2 regions of the Pseudomonas sp. DG56-2 genome follow, and region 1 is predicted to be linked to the other one. Evidence: predicted binding sites of a transcription regulator. Region 1 holds the regulator's gene; the other holds the start of a gene.
The links. Region 1 encodes sigma-54, which starts transcription at its own class of promoters, with help from an activator protein. Its sites were predicted from a motif close to ANTGGCATNNANNTTGCTNT; they were not measured.

Region 2: the regulator sigma-54 is predicted to act here: its motif matches at 2,029-2,048, upstream of nirB (nitrite reductase large subunit NirB).

Annotation. Positions count from the first base shown of each region.
Region 1 is NZ_CP032311.1:4,741,615-4,749,246, forward strand. Features, by position in the region: gene lptC (LPS export ABC transporter periplasmic protein LptC) at 1-109, shown strand, start outside; gene lptA (lipopolysaccharide transport periplasmic protein LptA) at 96-620, shown strand; gene lptB (LPS export ABC transporter ATP-binding protein) at 621-1,346, shown strand; gene D3Z90_RS21750 (RNA polymerase factor sigma-54) at 1,525-3,018, shown strand; gene hpf (ribosome hibernation-promoting factor, HPF/YfiA family) at 3,097-3,405, shown strand; gene ptsN (PTS IIA-like nitrogen regulatory protein PtsN) at 3,418-3,882, shown strand; gene rapZ (RNase adapter RapZ) at 3,885-4,739, shown strand; gene D3Z90_RS21770 (HPr family phosphocarrier protein) at 4,760-5,032, shown strand; gene D3Z90_RS21775 (ZIP family metal transporter) at 5,050-5,943, opposite strand; gene D3Z90_RS21780 (superoxide dismutase) at 5,955-6,566, opposite strand; gene D3Z90_RS21785 (hypothetical protein) at 6,569-7,030, opposite strand; gene fumC (class II fumarate hydratase FumC) at 7,051-7,632, opposite strand, start outside.
Region 2 is NZ_CP032311.1:1,448,275-1,455,906, forward strand. Features, by position in the region: gene D3Z90_RS06775 (bifunctional nitrate reductase/sulfite reductase flavoprotein subunit alpha) at 1-1,940, shown strand, start outside; gene nirB (nitrite reductase large subunit NirB) at 2,213-4,768, shown strand; gene nirD (nitrite reductase small subunit NirD) at 4,768-5,130, shown strand; gene pcaQ (pca operon transcription factor PcaQ) at 5,194-6,126, shown strand; gene D3Z90_RS06795 (FKBP-type peptidyl-prolyl cis-trans isomerase) at 6,354-7,088, shown strand; gene D3Z90_RS06800 (YkvA family protein) at 7,370-7,632, shown strand, end outside.

The DNA of each region.
Region 1 (7,632 bases):
AATCGACGGCGCCGGTGGCGTCACTACGGGCAATGGAATGAAAGCGTATTTGAAAGAAGGCAGGATGGACCTGCTTTCTAACGTAAGAGGACAGTATGAGGCTCGTTAAAACCCTCCCCTTTTTGCTCAGCCTGAGCGCAGCACTGGGAAGCGCGAGCGCCTGGGCCCTGCCGAACGACCGCGATCAGCCTATCCGTATCCAGGCCGACAACGCGCATCTGGATGACAAGAAAGGCGTTGCCACCTATACCGGCGACGTCATCATCACTCAAGGGTCGATGATGATCAAAGGCAATACCGTAACCATCACGCGCGCCGAATCCGGCGATATCGACGTGGTGACTTCGGTGGGCAACCTGGCCTACTTCGAGCAGCAGCAGAGCGCCGCCAAGCCCGACAAAATGCAAGGCTATGCCGTGACCATCCAGTACCAGGCACAAAAAGATCTGGTCGTGCTCACCGACCGTGCCAAGGTAGTCAACGAAGGCAATACCACCGAAGGCGAGAAGATCGTCTACAACACCAAGTCCCAGGTAGCGACTGCCGGTCGTGGCGGCAACGTGACCACGCCGCGCCAACGTATCGACATGGTGATCCAGCCGAAGAAGAAGGCCGAGTAAATGGCGACCCTCAAAGCCCAGCACCTGGCCAAGAGCTACAAGAGCCGGCAAGTGGTACGCGACGTCAGCCTGTCTATCGACAGCGGCCAGATCGTCGGCCTGCTAGGCCCTAACGGCGCCGGCAAGACCACCTGCTTCTACATGATCGTTGGCCTGGTCCAGGCCGATCAGGGCCGCGTCCTGATCGACGACCTGGATGTCAGCCACCAGCCCATGCATGGCCGCGCACGCGCCGGCATCGGCTACCTGCCGCAAGAAGCCTCGATCTTTCGCAAGCTTTCGGTTGCCGACAACATCATGGCGATCCTCGAGACCCGCAAGGACCTCGACACCGCCGGACGTCGCAAAGAACTGGAAAGCCTGCTGCAGGAATTTCACATCAGCCACATTCGCGACAACCTTGGCATGAGCCTTTCCGGTGGCGAACGTCGCCGCGTGGAAATTGCCCGCGCCCTGGCTACCGCGCCGAAATTCATCCTGCTCGATGAACCCTTTGCCGGTGTCGACCCGATTTCGGTCGGTGACATCAAGCAGATCATCCACCACCTCAAGGCCAAGGGCATCGGTGTGTTGATCACCGACCACAACGTCCGAGAGACCCTGGATATCTGCGAAACAGCTTACATCGTCAATGATGGTCAACTGATTGCCGAAGGCGACGCAGAGACTATCCTGGCCAACGACCTGGTCAAAGAGGTCTACCTGGGCCACGAGTTCCGCTTGTAAGTTCGAAGCGACCAGCATTTGCCTTGGGCTGCTGATCCGGTGAAATCCGGCTTAATTGGTACGGCACCCTAGGCAAACGCTCCAATTTCAGGCATATAACTTGCTTAAAGTTGGCGCTTCGGTGCCCTTGTAGTGGATGGCGCATGTGCGCCGGCGAAAAAGGTGTTAAGCCCCTGCCATGAAACCATCGCTCGTCCTAAGAATGGGCCAGCAACTGACGATGACTCCTCAGTTGCAACAGGCTATCCGACTACTCCAGCTGTCTACCCTGGACCTCCAACAGGAAATCCAGGAAGCGCTGGAGTCGAACCCGATGCTCGAACGCCAGGAAGAAGGCGAGGACTTCGATAACAGCGACCCGATGGCGGATAACGCCGAAAGCAAGCCTGTCGCCGAAGTCCAGGACAGCAGCTTCCAGGAAACCACGCAAACTGTGGATAACCTGGAAGATGGCGAATGGAGCGAGCGCATACCCAACGAACTTCCCGTCGATACCGCCTGGGAAGACATCTACCAAACCAGCGCCAGCAGCCTGCCCAGCAACGACGATGACGAGTGGGACTTCACCACCCGTACGTCGGCGGGCGAGAGCCTGCAAAGCCACCTGCTCTGGCAGTTGAACCTGGCGCCGATGTCCGATACCGATCGGCTCATCGCCGTTACCCTGATCGACTGCATCAACAGCCAGGGCTACCTGGACGAAACCCTCGAGGAAATCTGCGAGTCCTTCGATCCCGAGCTGGACATCGAGCTCGATGAAGTCGAAGCCGTGCTGCACCGTATCCAGCAGTTCGAACCGTCCGGAATCGGCGCGCGCAACCTCAGTGAGTGCTTGCTGCTGCAATTGCGCCAGCTGCCAGCCAATACCCCCTGGATGGCCGAATCCCAGCGACTGGTGCGAGACTTCATCGACCTGCTCGGCAGTCGCGACTACAGCCAATTGATGCGCAGGATGAAACTCAAGGAAGACGAGTTGCGCCAGGTCATTGAACTGGTCCAGAGCCTCAACCCTCGCCCGGGCTCGCAGATCGAATCCAGCGAGCCCGAATATGTAGTCCCCGACGTAATCGTACGCAAGGACAACGAGCGCTGGCTGGTCGAACTCAACCAGGAAGCCGTGCCGCGCCTGCGGGTCAACCCGCAGTACGCAGGATTCGTGCGCCGCGCCGATACCAGTGCCGACAACACCTTCATGCGCAACCAGTTGCAGGAGGCTCGATGGTTCATCAAAAGCCTGCAGAGCCGCAACGAAACCCTGATGAAGGTTGCCACCCAGATCGTCGAGCACCAGCGTGGTTTCCTCGACCACGGCGACGAAGCAATGAAGCCATTGGTCCTGCACGACATCGCCGAGGCGGTGGGCATGCACGAGTCGACCATTTCTCGGGTCACCACGCAAAAATACATGCATACACCTCGGGGAATTTACGAGCTGAAGTACTTTTTCTCCAGCCACGTAAGCACCTCTGAAGGCGGCGAGTGCTCGTCTACAGCGATTCGCGCGATCATCAAAAAACTGGTTGCAGCGGAAAATCAGAAAAAGCCATTGAGTGACAGCAAGATCGCTGGTTTACTGGAGGCACAAGGCATCCAGGTAGCCCGTCGCACCGTCGCCAAGTACCGCGAGTCCCTCGGCATTGCACCGTCGAGTGAACGCAAGCGACTGATGTAGCCCCTAGGATCGCCACAGCAGTTCAGTGGCAGGCGCAACACCTGCCTCTTATGCACGGGCAACAAAAGGAGAAGCTGTATGCAAGTCAATATCAGTGGACAGCATGTAGAAGTCACCCAGCCGCTGCGCGAGTACGTCGAACAGAAACTGAAACGGCTGGAAGGGCACTTTGACAAGATTACCAACGTAACGGTGATCATGAAGGTCGAGAAACTGCAGCAGAAAATTGAAGCAACGCTGTTTATTCCCGGCGGCGAAGTGGTTGCAAATGCCGAACACACAGACATGTATGCAGCGATCGACGCCTTGACCGACAAGCTCGACCGCCAACTGAAAAAACACAAGGAAAAACAGCAAAGCCTGCTGCAAGGTGCAGCGGCCCGCTGATCCCCCTCATCCATGATCCGACTTGAAACCATCCTGACCCCCGGCCGTTCCTTGGTGAACGCGCCGGGTGGCAGTAAAAAGCGCGCCCTCCAGGAAGTCGCCACCCTGATCCACCGGGAAGTTCCGGACCTGGAGATGCAGATCGTTTTTGAAAGCCTGTTTGCCCGGGAGAAACTCGGGTCGACCGGATTTGGTAATGGCATTGCCATTCCACATTGCCGCCTCAAAGGTTGCACTTCCCCCATCAGCGCCCTGATACACCTGGAAGCACCGATCGACTATGACGCCATCGATGGCGCCCCGGTCGATCTGCTGTTTGTCCTGCTGGTTCCCGAAGCGGCTACCGATGCGCACCTCGAGCTGTTGCGCCAAATTGCCAGCATGCTCGACCGAAAGGACGTGCGTGACCGGCTACGTGCCGCCCAGAGCAGTGAAGCCCTGTACCAGGTTGTACTGGACGTACAGAACGAGCACTGAACATGCGCCTGATTATCGTCAGTGGCCGATCCGGCTCCGGCAAGAGCACCGCCCTCGCAGTCCTGGAGGACCACGGCTACTACTGCATCGATAACCTGCCTGCCGGACTGCTGCCGCAGCTGGCTGAAAACGCCCTGATCAACACCGAGTTGATGCAGCCGAAAGTGGCAGTGTCGATCGATGCGCGTAACCTCCCGAGTCACCTGACTCGATTCCCGGAACTTCTGGAGGACGCCCGAAGCAAGCACATTCAATGTGATGTGCTGTACTTGGATGCCGATGAAGAAACGCTGCTCAAGCGCTTCTCGGAAACCCGCAGGCGCCATCCGCTGACTAACGCCAATCGCTCGCTGGCCGAAGCGATCAAGGTCGAAACCGACCTGCTGGGGCCGATTGCCGACCTTGCCGACCTGAAGATCGACACCACCAACCTGAACCTCTATCAGTTACGTGACTCGATCAAGCTACGCCTGCTCAACCAGCCGGAGCCTGGTACTGCATTTCTGGTCGAGTCGTTCGGTTTCAAGCGCGGCATGCCGGTGGATGCCGACCTCGTGTTCGATGTGCGCTGCCTGCCCAACCCTTACTGGAAGCCGGAACTGCGTGATCACTCCGGGCTCGAACAGCCTGTTATCGATTACCTCGCTGCACAGCCTGATGTCGAGGAAATGTACCAGGACATCTCCAGCTACCTGCTTAAATGGTTGCCACGCTTTGCCGCCAGCAACCGCGCTTACGTAACCATTGCCATTGGCTGTACCGGGGGACACCACCGTTCGGTTTATTTGACTGAACGCCTGGGCCAGTTGCTGCAGCAATCCTTGAAGAATGTCCAGGTTCGCCACCGCGACCTCTAGCCCACAGGACCACCGCCGCGATGCCCGCTCGTGAAATAACCATCATTAACAAGCTGGGGCTGCACGCCCGGGCTGCGGCAAAGTTTGTCGGCGTGGCCGGACGCTTCCCCTGTACCGTGCGCGTCGGTCGAGCCCCCGACAAACTGGTGGACGGCAAGAGCATCATGGCGGTAATGATGCTCGCCGCGGGCAAAGGTACCCAGGTTCACTTGCACACCGAGGGTGAAGATGAAGATGCAGCGCTCACGGCACTGATCGAGCTGATCAACAACTACTTCGACGAGGGCGAGTAAGCGCCCTCGCCCGCCTCTCAAGACAAGGCCGTATCCATCACCATCATCAGGCAGAAGCCCACGCAAAGCCCCAGGCTTGCCAGGCGATGATGACCGTTGCTGCGTGACTCGGGAATGATCTCCTGGGTCACCACCAGCAACATGGCCCCAGCCGCGCAGGCCAAGCCAAGCGGCAACAGCACCTGCGCCACCGTCACCAGCCAGGCACAAATCACCGCCGCCACCGGCTCGACCAGTCCAGATGCCGCACCAATGGCGAAGGCCTTGAACCGGGCCATACCGGCGCCAGCCAAGACCAGGGCAATCACCAGACCTTCAGGCACGTCCTGCAGCGCGATGCCCATCGCCAGACTGTCGGCATCGGCCATCCCACCGCCTGCCGACACGCCGATAGCCATGCCTTCCGGAATGTTATGAGCGACGATGGCAATGACGAAAACCCAGATTCGCGCTGCAATCACCGGCTGTTGGGCGTTGCCCACCAACGCCTCGGGCGATGCGCCGGAGACTTTCAGGTCGACCAGGTAGATACAGAACGCACCGAACAGCAAACCGAAGCTGATCATCCCTCCGGCGCCCCATTTGCCCAGGCCAATCGCCTGAGCGGCATCGAGGCCGGGAATGACCAGGGAAAACGCAGTCGCCGCCAACATTACCCCTGCACCAAAGCCCAGCAACGTATCGGCCAAGGCAACCGGCATACTGCGGATTACCAACACCGGTACTGCACCCAGAGCGGTGCCCAGCGCACACAAGGCGCCTCCTTCCAGCGCGCGCATCATTCGTGGCTCAAGGTCGAGCCAGGCAAAACCCTGGGCCACCAGCAGTGCAAAGCCTACCAGTAACAACACAGTACCCAGCGCCAGGCGAAACAAGCGCACGCTGCCAATGGACATCACATCTGAACGCATACCGGAGCGACTCACGCCAGGGCAGTTACATAGCGGCGTTCTACTTCGGACCAATCGATCACGTTGTAGAAAGCATTGATGTATTCAGGGCGACGGTTCTGATACAGCAGGTAATACGCATGCTCCCAGACATCCAGTCCCAGAATTGGTGTATTGCCATTCATCAGCGGGCTGTCCTGGTTGCCACTGCTCTCCACGACGAGGGTCTTTTCCGGCGTTACGCTCAGCCACGCCCAGCCGCTGCCGAAGCGGGTCAACGCAGCCTTGGTGAAAGCATCCTTGAAGGCCCCAAAGCCCCCCAGTTGCGCATCGATCGCCTCGCCCACCGTCCCAAAGGGTTCACCGCCTCCCTGAGGAGACATTACCGTCCAGAACAGTGAATGGTTGGCGTGGCCGCCGCCCTGATTGATGACCGCAGCCTGAAGCTTGTGCGGCAATTGTTTGACTGCAGCCACCAGCGCTTCCACCGGCCAATCAGCCCACTCGGTCCCTTCGACCGCGGCATTGAGATTGTTGATGTAAGTCTGGTGGTGCTTGCTGTGGTGGATTTGCATGGTCTGGGTGTCGATGTGCGGTTCCAGCGCATCGTAGGCGTAAGGCAATGCAGGCAAGGTGTAAGGCATACTCAGTGGATTCCATATTGGTGTGCTGAAGACCCGGCGCTTTCCTGACCGGCCAGTACCACCGGTTGCGGGCCATGACTGTGAAGCAGGCGTTCGGTTCGCGGGTACTGCCCGTACTCGCTGATGAAATTCAATAGCTCGGTGTAGGTTTTACTGCTATGACGTAGCGCCGCTTGGCGCAGTGCAGGGGCCAGACGCTGATCCTGCATGGCCTGCAGCAACCGCTGGTGGACAGCGCAGAGGTATTCCGCGCTCTCCTGCGGTTGATTCAGGCGCAAGTGCAGATCGGCCAGGTTGTGATGCGCGATCACACACACGGCAACCGCTTCGTCGGCGTCATGCCAGCGCTCGAATAACACCTGGGCCAGGGCCAGGGCCTGCAGATACAACTCGCGGGCATCTACCAGCTCACCTTGTTCGAACAGGCGGTTGGCGATCTCGGTGGTGCGTTTCCAGTGCTGCATGACAAACCTCCAGGGCGGTGTCAGATACCGCCAGCAGTGAGCTTTTCCGGGTCCAGCAGTACTTCAAGTTGGCTACGCGACAGATCGGTGTGTTCCAGGGCCACGTCGATAATCGGGCGCCCCTGCTTGTAGGCGGTCTTGGCGATTTCTGCGGCCTTCTGGTAGCCGATGATCGGGTTCAACGCGGTGACCAGAATCGGGTTGCGCGCCAACGCCTCCTTGAGCTTTGGCGCGTTGACCTTGAAGCTGGCAATCGCTTTGTCCGCCAGTAAGCGGCTGACATTGGCCATGAGCTCGATGCTGCTGAGCAGGTTCTGGGCAATGATCGGCAGCATCACGTTTAGCTCGAAGTTGCCCGACTGACCGGCCACGGCAATGGTCGCGTCATTGCCGATAACCTGGGCGGCTACCATCGCAGTGGCTTCCGGAATCACAGGGTTGACCTTGCCGGGCATGATCGAAGAGCCAGGTTGTAGGCCCTCAAGCTCGATCTCGCCCAAGCCTGCCAGTGGCCCGGAGTTCATCCAGCGCAGGTCGTTGGCGATTTTCATCAGAGCGACGGCAGTGGTCTTGAGCTGACCCGACAACGCAACAGCGGTGTC
Region 2 (7,632 bases), 2.5 Mb from region 1:
AGGTTGGCGCACTGAACAAGCTTGATCCAGGCCCCTTTGTGGAAATTCATCCGGAAGATGCCACGCGCTTGGGGATCGCTGAAAAAGACCAGGTGCAAATACGTTCTCGACGGGGTCGGGCAGTATTACCGGCACGAATCACCACGCGGGTGCTGCCGGGCAATTGCTTTGCCCCCTTTCATTGGAACGATGTCTACGGTGAAAACCTGGCAATTAACGCACTGACCAGTGACGCCGTTGATCCTGACTCGCTGCAACCTGCTTTCAAATACTGCGCAGTGGCGTTAAGCCGGGTAGCAGGTGAGCGCATAAAGGCAGTTGAAATTGAGCAACCGCCTGTTTCGATGCAAGACCAGCATTTGTTGCTCTGGGCCTCGCAAACCGGCAACGGCCAGGCCCTTGCTGAACAGTGCGCAGCGCGCTTGCGCGAAGTGGGGCTGGCGGTGCAGTTGAGCTGCATGGAAGATGTAGCGCTGGCGCAACTCGATAGCCCCGCAAGTCTGCTGTTGATCGCCAGCACCTTTGGTGACGGCGATGCGCCAGATTCAGGCGCCGGTTTTTGGCAGGACCTGCATGGCGAGCATTCGCAACGCTGTGCCGGGCTGCCCTATGCGGTATTGGCCCTGGGCGATTCCAGCTACGAGCAGTTTTGTGGCTTTGGTCGCAAGCTGGACCAGCGCTTGTCCGAGGTGGGCGGCCAGCGCCTGCTGGCACGCGTCGATTGCGAGGGTGACTTCAGCGAGCCCGCCGGGCAATGGCTGCAGGCCTTGCTCAGCAAGCTCGGCCAGCAGGCGCCGCTGCTTGCTCTGCCTATGCCAGCGCCGGCGACCTCGGGTTTCAACAAGCACAATCCGTTGCCGACCAGATTGGTGGGCAACCGCTTGCTGAACAGTCCAGGAGCGGGCAAGGAAACACGGCAGATAATCTTCGATTTGGCCGGTAGCGAAATGCGCTATCAGGCGGGTGATGCCTTGGGCGTGTGGCCGCGCAACTGCCCGGCGCTGGTGGATGAGTTGCTGACGGCGGCGGGGCTTGAGGGAGCCAGCCCTGTCAGCCTTAAAGGCAAGGCCGACATGGCGTTGTTCAGCGCCTTGAGCGAGCACCTGGAAATTGCCCGCATTACCCCGGCAATCCTTGAGGCCATCGCCCGACATAGCGGCGACTCAATGCTGACCGATATGCTCAAGCCGCAGAACAAGGCGGCCCTCAAAGCGTGGCTGTGGGGCAAACAACTGATCGACCTGGTGCATGCCTTCCAGCCGCAATGGGACCAGGAAACCTGGTTGAGCCTGCTCAAACCCTTGCAGCCCCGGCTGTACTCGATCAGTTCGAGCCCCAAGCTGCATTCGGACCAGGTTCATCTGACCCTCTCTACCGTTCGCTACGGCCAGCGCAAAGGTGTTTGCTCCACCTATTTGGCCGATCGCGCCACGCAAGCCGAGGTGGCCATTTTCACCCAACCGACGGCCCATTTTCGTTTGCCCAAGGACAACTCCGCGCCGGTGATCATGGTCGGTCCCGGTACTGGGGTCGCACCGTTTCGAGCGTTTTTGCAGGAGCGTCAGGCCGAGGGGGCCAAGGGGCGCAACTGGTTGCTGTTCGGCGAGCAAAAGGCTGCCAGTGATTTTTACTACCGGGACGAGTTACAGACCTGGCAGCGCGAAGGGCATTTGCATCGGCTGGACACCGCGTTCTCCCGCGATCAGCCGGAAAAAATCTATGTGCAGCAACGCATGCTCGAACAAGGCGCTGAGCTTTGGCGCTGGTTGGAGGAAGGGGGGCACTTTTATGTCTGTGGTGATGCCGAGCGCATGGCCCGTGACGTCGATGCGGCGCTCAAGCAGGTGATTGCCAAGCATGGCGCGATGAACGTCGATCAGGCTGATGCCTACGTCGCAGAGATGAGTCGCAACAAGCGCTATCTGCGCGATGTGTATTGAGCGCCCCATAAGAGGGAGGGCTGCACCAGGCTGGGTCGGGAAGTGCGCTTTGTCGTAACCGCAGGCCGCGGTTTCAGGGACTTCGGCAGTTGGCACGCTCTGTGCTGCTGCTCTGTTACAACGTTCTGGCGGGTCAATGGCGATCTGCACCCTGAACTACATAAAACGACCAGGCAAAGGCGCCTGGAGCTTCGGCTCCAGGCGCCTTTTTGTTTTTCCGGGCTAGCCCCAGCAGCACAGCCACCGTGAATGGCCTTGAGTGAGGATCGGGTATGAATGCAGAAACTATCGTCCAGCGGCAAAAGTTGATCATCGTCGGCAACGGCATGGTCGGGCATCACTGCGTTGAGCAACTGATTGAGCGCAATGCCTTGAGCCGTTTCGAGGTGCGGGTGTTCGGTGAGGAGCGCCAGCGTGCCTACGACCGTGTTCACTTGTCCGAGTATTTCAGTGGCAGCGACGCTGAAGCCTTAGCCCTGGGTGCTGCGAGCCTGTACGCCGACAGCGGCGTCAGCCTGCATTTGGGTGAAGCCGTGCTGGAGATCGACCGCGACCGCTGTGAAGTGCTGACGTCGGCTGGTCGCTACCCCTATGATCAATTGATCCTGGCCACCGGTTCATACCCTTTCGTTCCGCCAGTCGTCGGCTGCGAAGGGGCGTCGCGTCTGGTCTACCGCACCCTCGATGACCTTGATGGCATCCGCGCGGCAGCTGCCAATGCACGGCGCGGTGTGGTGGTCGGCGGTGGCTTGTTGGGGCTTGAAGCTGCCAATGCCCTGAAGTCATTGGGGCTCGAAGCGCATGTGGTCGAGTTTGCACCACGCTTGATGCCGGTGCAGTTGGACAGCGAAGGTGGCGCAGCCCTGCGGGCGCAGATCGAGGCACTTGGCGTCGGTGTGCATGTCTCGCGTGGCACGCAAGCGGTGGTAACCGGTGAAGATTATCGCTACCGGATGAACTTCGAGGGTGGCGAATTCCTGGAAACCGACCTGATCGTGTTTTCCGCCGGTATCCGCCCGCAGGATGCCCTGGGGCGCAACAGCGGTTTGGAGATTGCCGCACGCGGTGGCGTGGTGATCGACAGCGACTGTCGCAGCAGCGACCCGCGGATTTTTGCCATTGGCGAATGCGCATCGTGGAACGGCAGCGTGTTCGGTCTCGTAGCACCGGGCTACAGCATGGCGCGTAACGTTGCGGCGACGCTGATGGGGGATGCGGCCGCACGCTTCAACGGTGCCGACATGTCGACCAAGCTCAAGTTGCTCGGGGTTGACGTCGGTTCAATCGGCGATGCCCATGGTGCGACACCCGGGGCGCGTAGCTACCGTTTCATCGACGAAGCCAACTCGGCGTACCGCCGTCTGGTGGTGGATGCCTCGGGCAAACGCGTGCTGGGCGCGGTACTGGTAGGCGACAACAGCTATTACGACACCTTGCTGCAATACGTGCAGAACGCAATTGCCCTGCCGGCTGATCCTGCGGCCTTGATTCTGCCGCAAGTCTCCGGGGCGCTGACCCTCGGTGCCGATGCCCTGCCGGACACTGCGACCATCTGCTCCTGCCACAACGTCAGCAAAGGCGCGATCTGCAGCGCCATCGACAAGGGTTGTGGCGAACTGGCTGCCCTCAAGCAACAGACCAAGGCGTGTACCGGTTGCGGTGGTTGCGCGGCATTGCTCAAGCAGGTCTTCGAGCACGAGCTGATTGCCCGGGGTGTCAGTGTCGACAAGAGCCTATGCGAACACTTTGCCTACACGCGCCAGGAGTTGTATGCCCTGGTGCGCGTTGAGGGCATCCTCAGTTTTGACGAAATGCTCGCCAAGCATGGTCGCGGCCATGTCGGTTGCGACATTTGCAAGCCCACGGTCGGCTCCATCCTCGCATCGTGCTGGAACCAGCCCATCATGGACGCATCGCTGGTGCCGTTGCAGGACACCAACGACACCTTCATGGCCAACATGCAAAAGAATGGTACCTATTCGGTTGTGCCGCGAATTCCTGGCGGTGAAATTACCCCGGACAAGCTCATCGTCATCGGTGAGGTGGCGAAAAAGTACGACCTCTACACCAAGATTACCGGTGGCCAGCGCATCGATCTTTTTGGCGCGCAATTGCACGAGTTGCCGGCGATCTGGGGTGAGCTGATCGAAGCCGGCTTCGAAACCGGCCACGCCTACGGCAAGTCCACGCGCACGGTGAAATCCTGTGTCGGCAGCACCTGGTGTCGCTACGGCGTGCAGGACAGCGTGAAGATGGCCTTGCTTCTGGAGGACCGCTACAAGGGCCTGCGCTCGCCGCACAAACTCAAGTTCGCGGTTTCTGGCTGCACCCGTGAATGTGCCGAGGCGCAGAGCAAGGATATTGGTGTAATCGCCACCGAGAAGGGCTGGAACCTGTACATCTGCGGCAATGGCGGCATGCGTCCGCGGCATGCCGAGCTGTTCGCCACTGATCTGGATGATGCCGGGCTGATCCGCCTCATCGACCGGGTGCTGATGTTCTACATCCGCACCGCCGACAAATTGCAGCGCACGTCGGTCTGGCGCGAGAGCCTGGAAGGCGGCTTGAACTATCTGAAACAGGTCATTATCGAAGATTCACTAGGCCTGGCTGCCGAGCTGGAAGCTCAGATGCAGTTAGTGGTCGATCGCTACGAATGTGAATGGGCCAATGCTCTCAAGGATCCCGAGAAGCTCAAGCGCTTTCGCACTTTCGTCAATGACCATCGCCCAGATCCCGGCGTGCACTTTGTTCGTGAGCGTGGTCAACGCCGCCCCATTGCCGCCGCAGAGCTTCACTTGATCCCGACCACTGAAGAGGTGCTGTGATGAGTCTGTCCAATGCTGCTGTAAACCTGCAAACCCAAGACTGGCAAACGGTGTGCAAACGCCAGGACCTGGTTGCGCAATCGGGCGTGGTTGTCTGGTTCGAAGGCCGGCAGGTGGCGTTGTTCTACCTGCCTGAGGAGCAAACCCCGGTATTTGCCATCGACAACCACGACCCCAAGTCAGGTGCCAATGTGATCGGTCGCGGCCTGATCGGACACATCAAGGGCGAGTTGGTGGTGGCAGCGCCCTTGTACAAACAGCATTTCAGCCTCCGCGATGGCCACTGCCTGGAGGATGCACAGCAGGGGCTGCAAGTATGGCCGGTGCGGATTCGCGGTGACCAGGTAGAGATCGGAATGTAGTAACAACAGGTTCATCCGGCGAAAGCAGTCGCAGACGGGTCAGGGCCTCGATAAACTTCGCGGATGAACCTCGACACCCGAATCAAGTTCCGCCACCTGTTGTGCTTTCTCGAAATCGCTCGTCAGGGCAGTTTCGCCAAGGCTGCTGACGCCATGGCGATCAGTCAGCCGGCGATTTCCAAGACCCTCAAGGAGCTTGAAGCGCTTTTGCAGACCCGCCTGTTCGAGCGCAGCAAGCAGGGCGTCGAACTGACCTCTGCCGGGGTGCGCTTCATGCGCTACGCAGGGCCCAGTGTGCAGGCCTTGCGCGAAGGCGTGAGTAGCTTGCGTGGCGAAGAACATGCGCCACCACAGGTCAAGGTCGGTGTACTGTCGACGGTGGAAAGCCTGCTGATGCCAGAGGTGCTGTGCCGCCTGCATCAGCGTCATCAGGCCCTGGTGGTCAGTGTCGCCACCGGGCCCAGCGCGCACCTGCTGGCGCAACTGCATGTCGGCGAGCTTGACCTGGTGATCGGACGCATGACCGACAGTCCGCAGATCCAGGGCCTATCGTTCGAACATCTGTACAGCGAGTCGATGTCACTGGTGGTGCGTCCGGCTCATCCGTTGCTTGCGCGCCAGCCCGTCGAGCGCAGCCAACTGGGGCGTTACCCATTGGTGCTACCGCTGGCCGGCACCACTATTCGCAAGCATGCCGACAGCTTGTTTATCCAGTGCGCCATCGAGCAGCCGGCCCAGCGCCTGGAAACCCTTTCGCCCGCCTTGAGCCGGCGTTACGTGCAAAGCAGTGACGCGGTGTGGGTCGCACCCAGGGATGCGGTGCGCATCGACCTGGGGCGCGGTGAGTTGTGCGAGCTGGACCTTGGCGTACAAGAGCCGGGCGGCTCGGTAGGCATCTGTAGCAATGCCGCTTTGCCGTTGAGCTTGCCCACGCGCTGGCTGTGCGAAGTGCTGCGCGAAGTGGCAGGGCAGTACCGCGATGGCAGCTACCCGTGAAATCCTGGCAATCTTACAAACAGCTACAAAACCTGCTGGAAGAAGTTGCCCAAGTGCGTGGCCCCGTCAATACTGGCCACTGGCTGCAGCTTTGTATGAAGATGGATTTACTTGGCTGAACTTATCCGGCTTTTCTTGCTCTCATGCCGGTAGCCATTGGTCGTGGCCGCCTGATAAGCTCGCGGCTTTACTCGATTGCCCTATTGGCGCATGAACAAGGAAATAGCATGAAACAGCATCGGTTGGCGGCTGCGGTTGCCCTGGTTAGTCTGGTCCTGGCGGGTTGCGATTCGCAGACCAGCGTCGAGCTCAAGACTCCGGCACAGAAAGCCTCCTACGGTATTGGCCTGAACATGGGCAAAAGCCTGGCTCAGGAAGGCATGGACGACCTTGATTCTAAAGCTGTCGCTCAAGGCATCGAAGATGCTGTCGGCAAGAAAGAACAGAAAATCAAGGACGAAGAACTGGTCGAAGCCTTTGCTGCCTTGCAGAAGCGCGCTGAAGAGCGCCTGGTCAAGATGAGCGAAGAATCGGCTGCCGCTGGCAAGAAGTTCCTTGATGAAAACGGCAAGAAAGCCGGTGTCGTCACCACTGCTTCGGGCCTGCAGTACGAAGTGGTCAAGAAGGCCGACGGCGCTCAGCCCAAGCCTACCGACGTAGTCACTGTTCACTACGAAGGCAAGCTGATCGACGGCAAGGTATTCGACAGTTCGGTCGAGCGCGGCAGCCCGATCGACCTGCCAGTAAGCGGCGTGATCCCGGGTTGGGTCGAAGGCCTGCAACTGATGCACGTTGGTGAGAAGTACAAGCTGTTCATTCCGTCGGACCTGGCTTACGGCGCACAAAGCCCAAGCCCGATGATCCCGGCCAATTCGGTTCTGGTATTCGAACTGGAACTGCTGGGCATCAAGGACCAGGCCAAGCCTGACGCCGAGGCGCCAGCTGATCCTGCAGCCGAGTAAATTCGCTTGCAGTACCGACAACGCCCCGTCTCTACGGGGCGTTGTTGTTTGTGTAATCGATACGAACGCTGTAGGGCTCAGACGGTCTGAAAAGCTGCACCCCATGTGTAAAAGGTGCAGGATTGGCAAAACGTTTGCGCAATTGAAACAGGTGTGTAAAAAACGCCCGATTTAAGCCCGGCCCTTGCCGGACGGGCGCCCTGAGCTCCAAAAGTGGCTCTGTTCACAAGGTTATCCACAATAATTGTGGATAACATTTCCCCGGTGGGGATGGAGGACGTATGAAAGCTCCGTGGAATTTCGCCCGCTTTCTGCCCTTGGCCGAGCGATTGCTCAGCCGTGGCCGTCTGCCAGCGTTGATTTTCGCCGTGGCGCGCAAAGGCCCACGGCTGGGCAAGCTGCGCGAAGACGTGCGCTTGATGCAGGCGCTGTGCCTGGCCTGGTGGCGCGGTGAATACCGCTCGATCAGCACCAAGGCGCTGGTTACCGTCGTCGCCGGGTTGCTGTACTTCGTAAGCCCGCTGGATGCCATTCCCGACTGGTT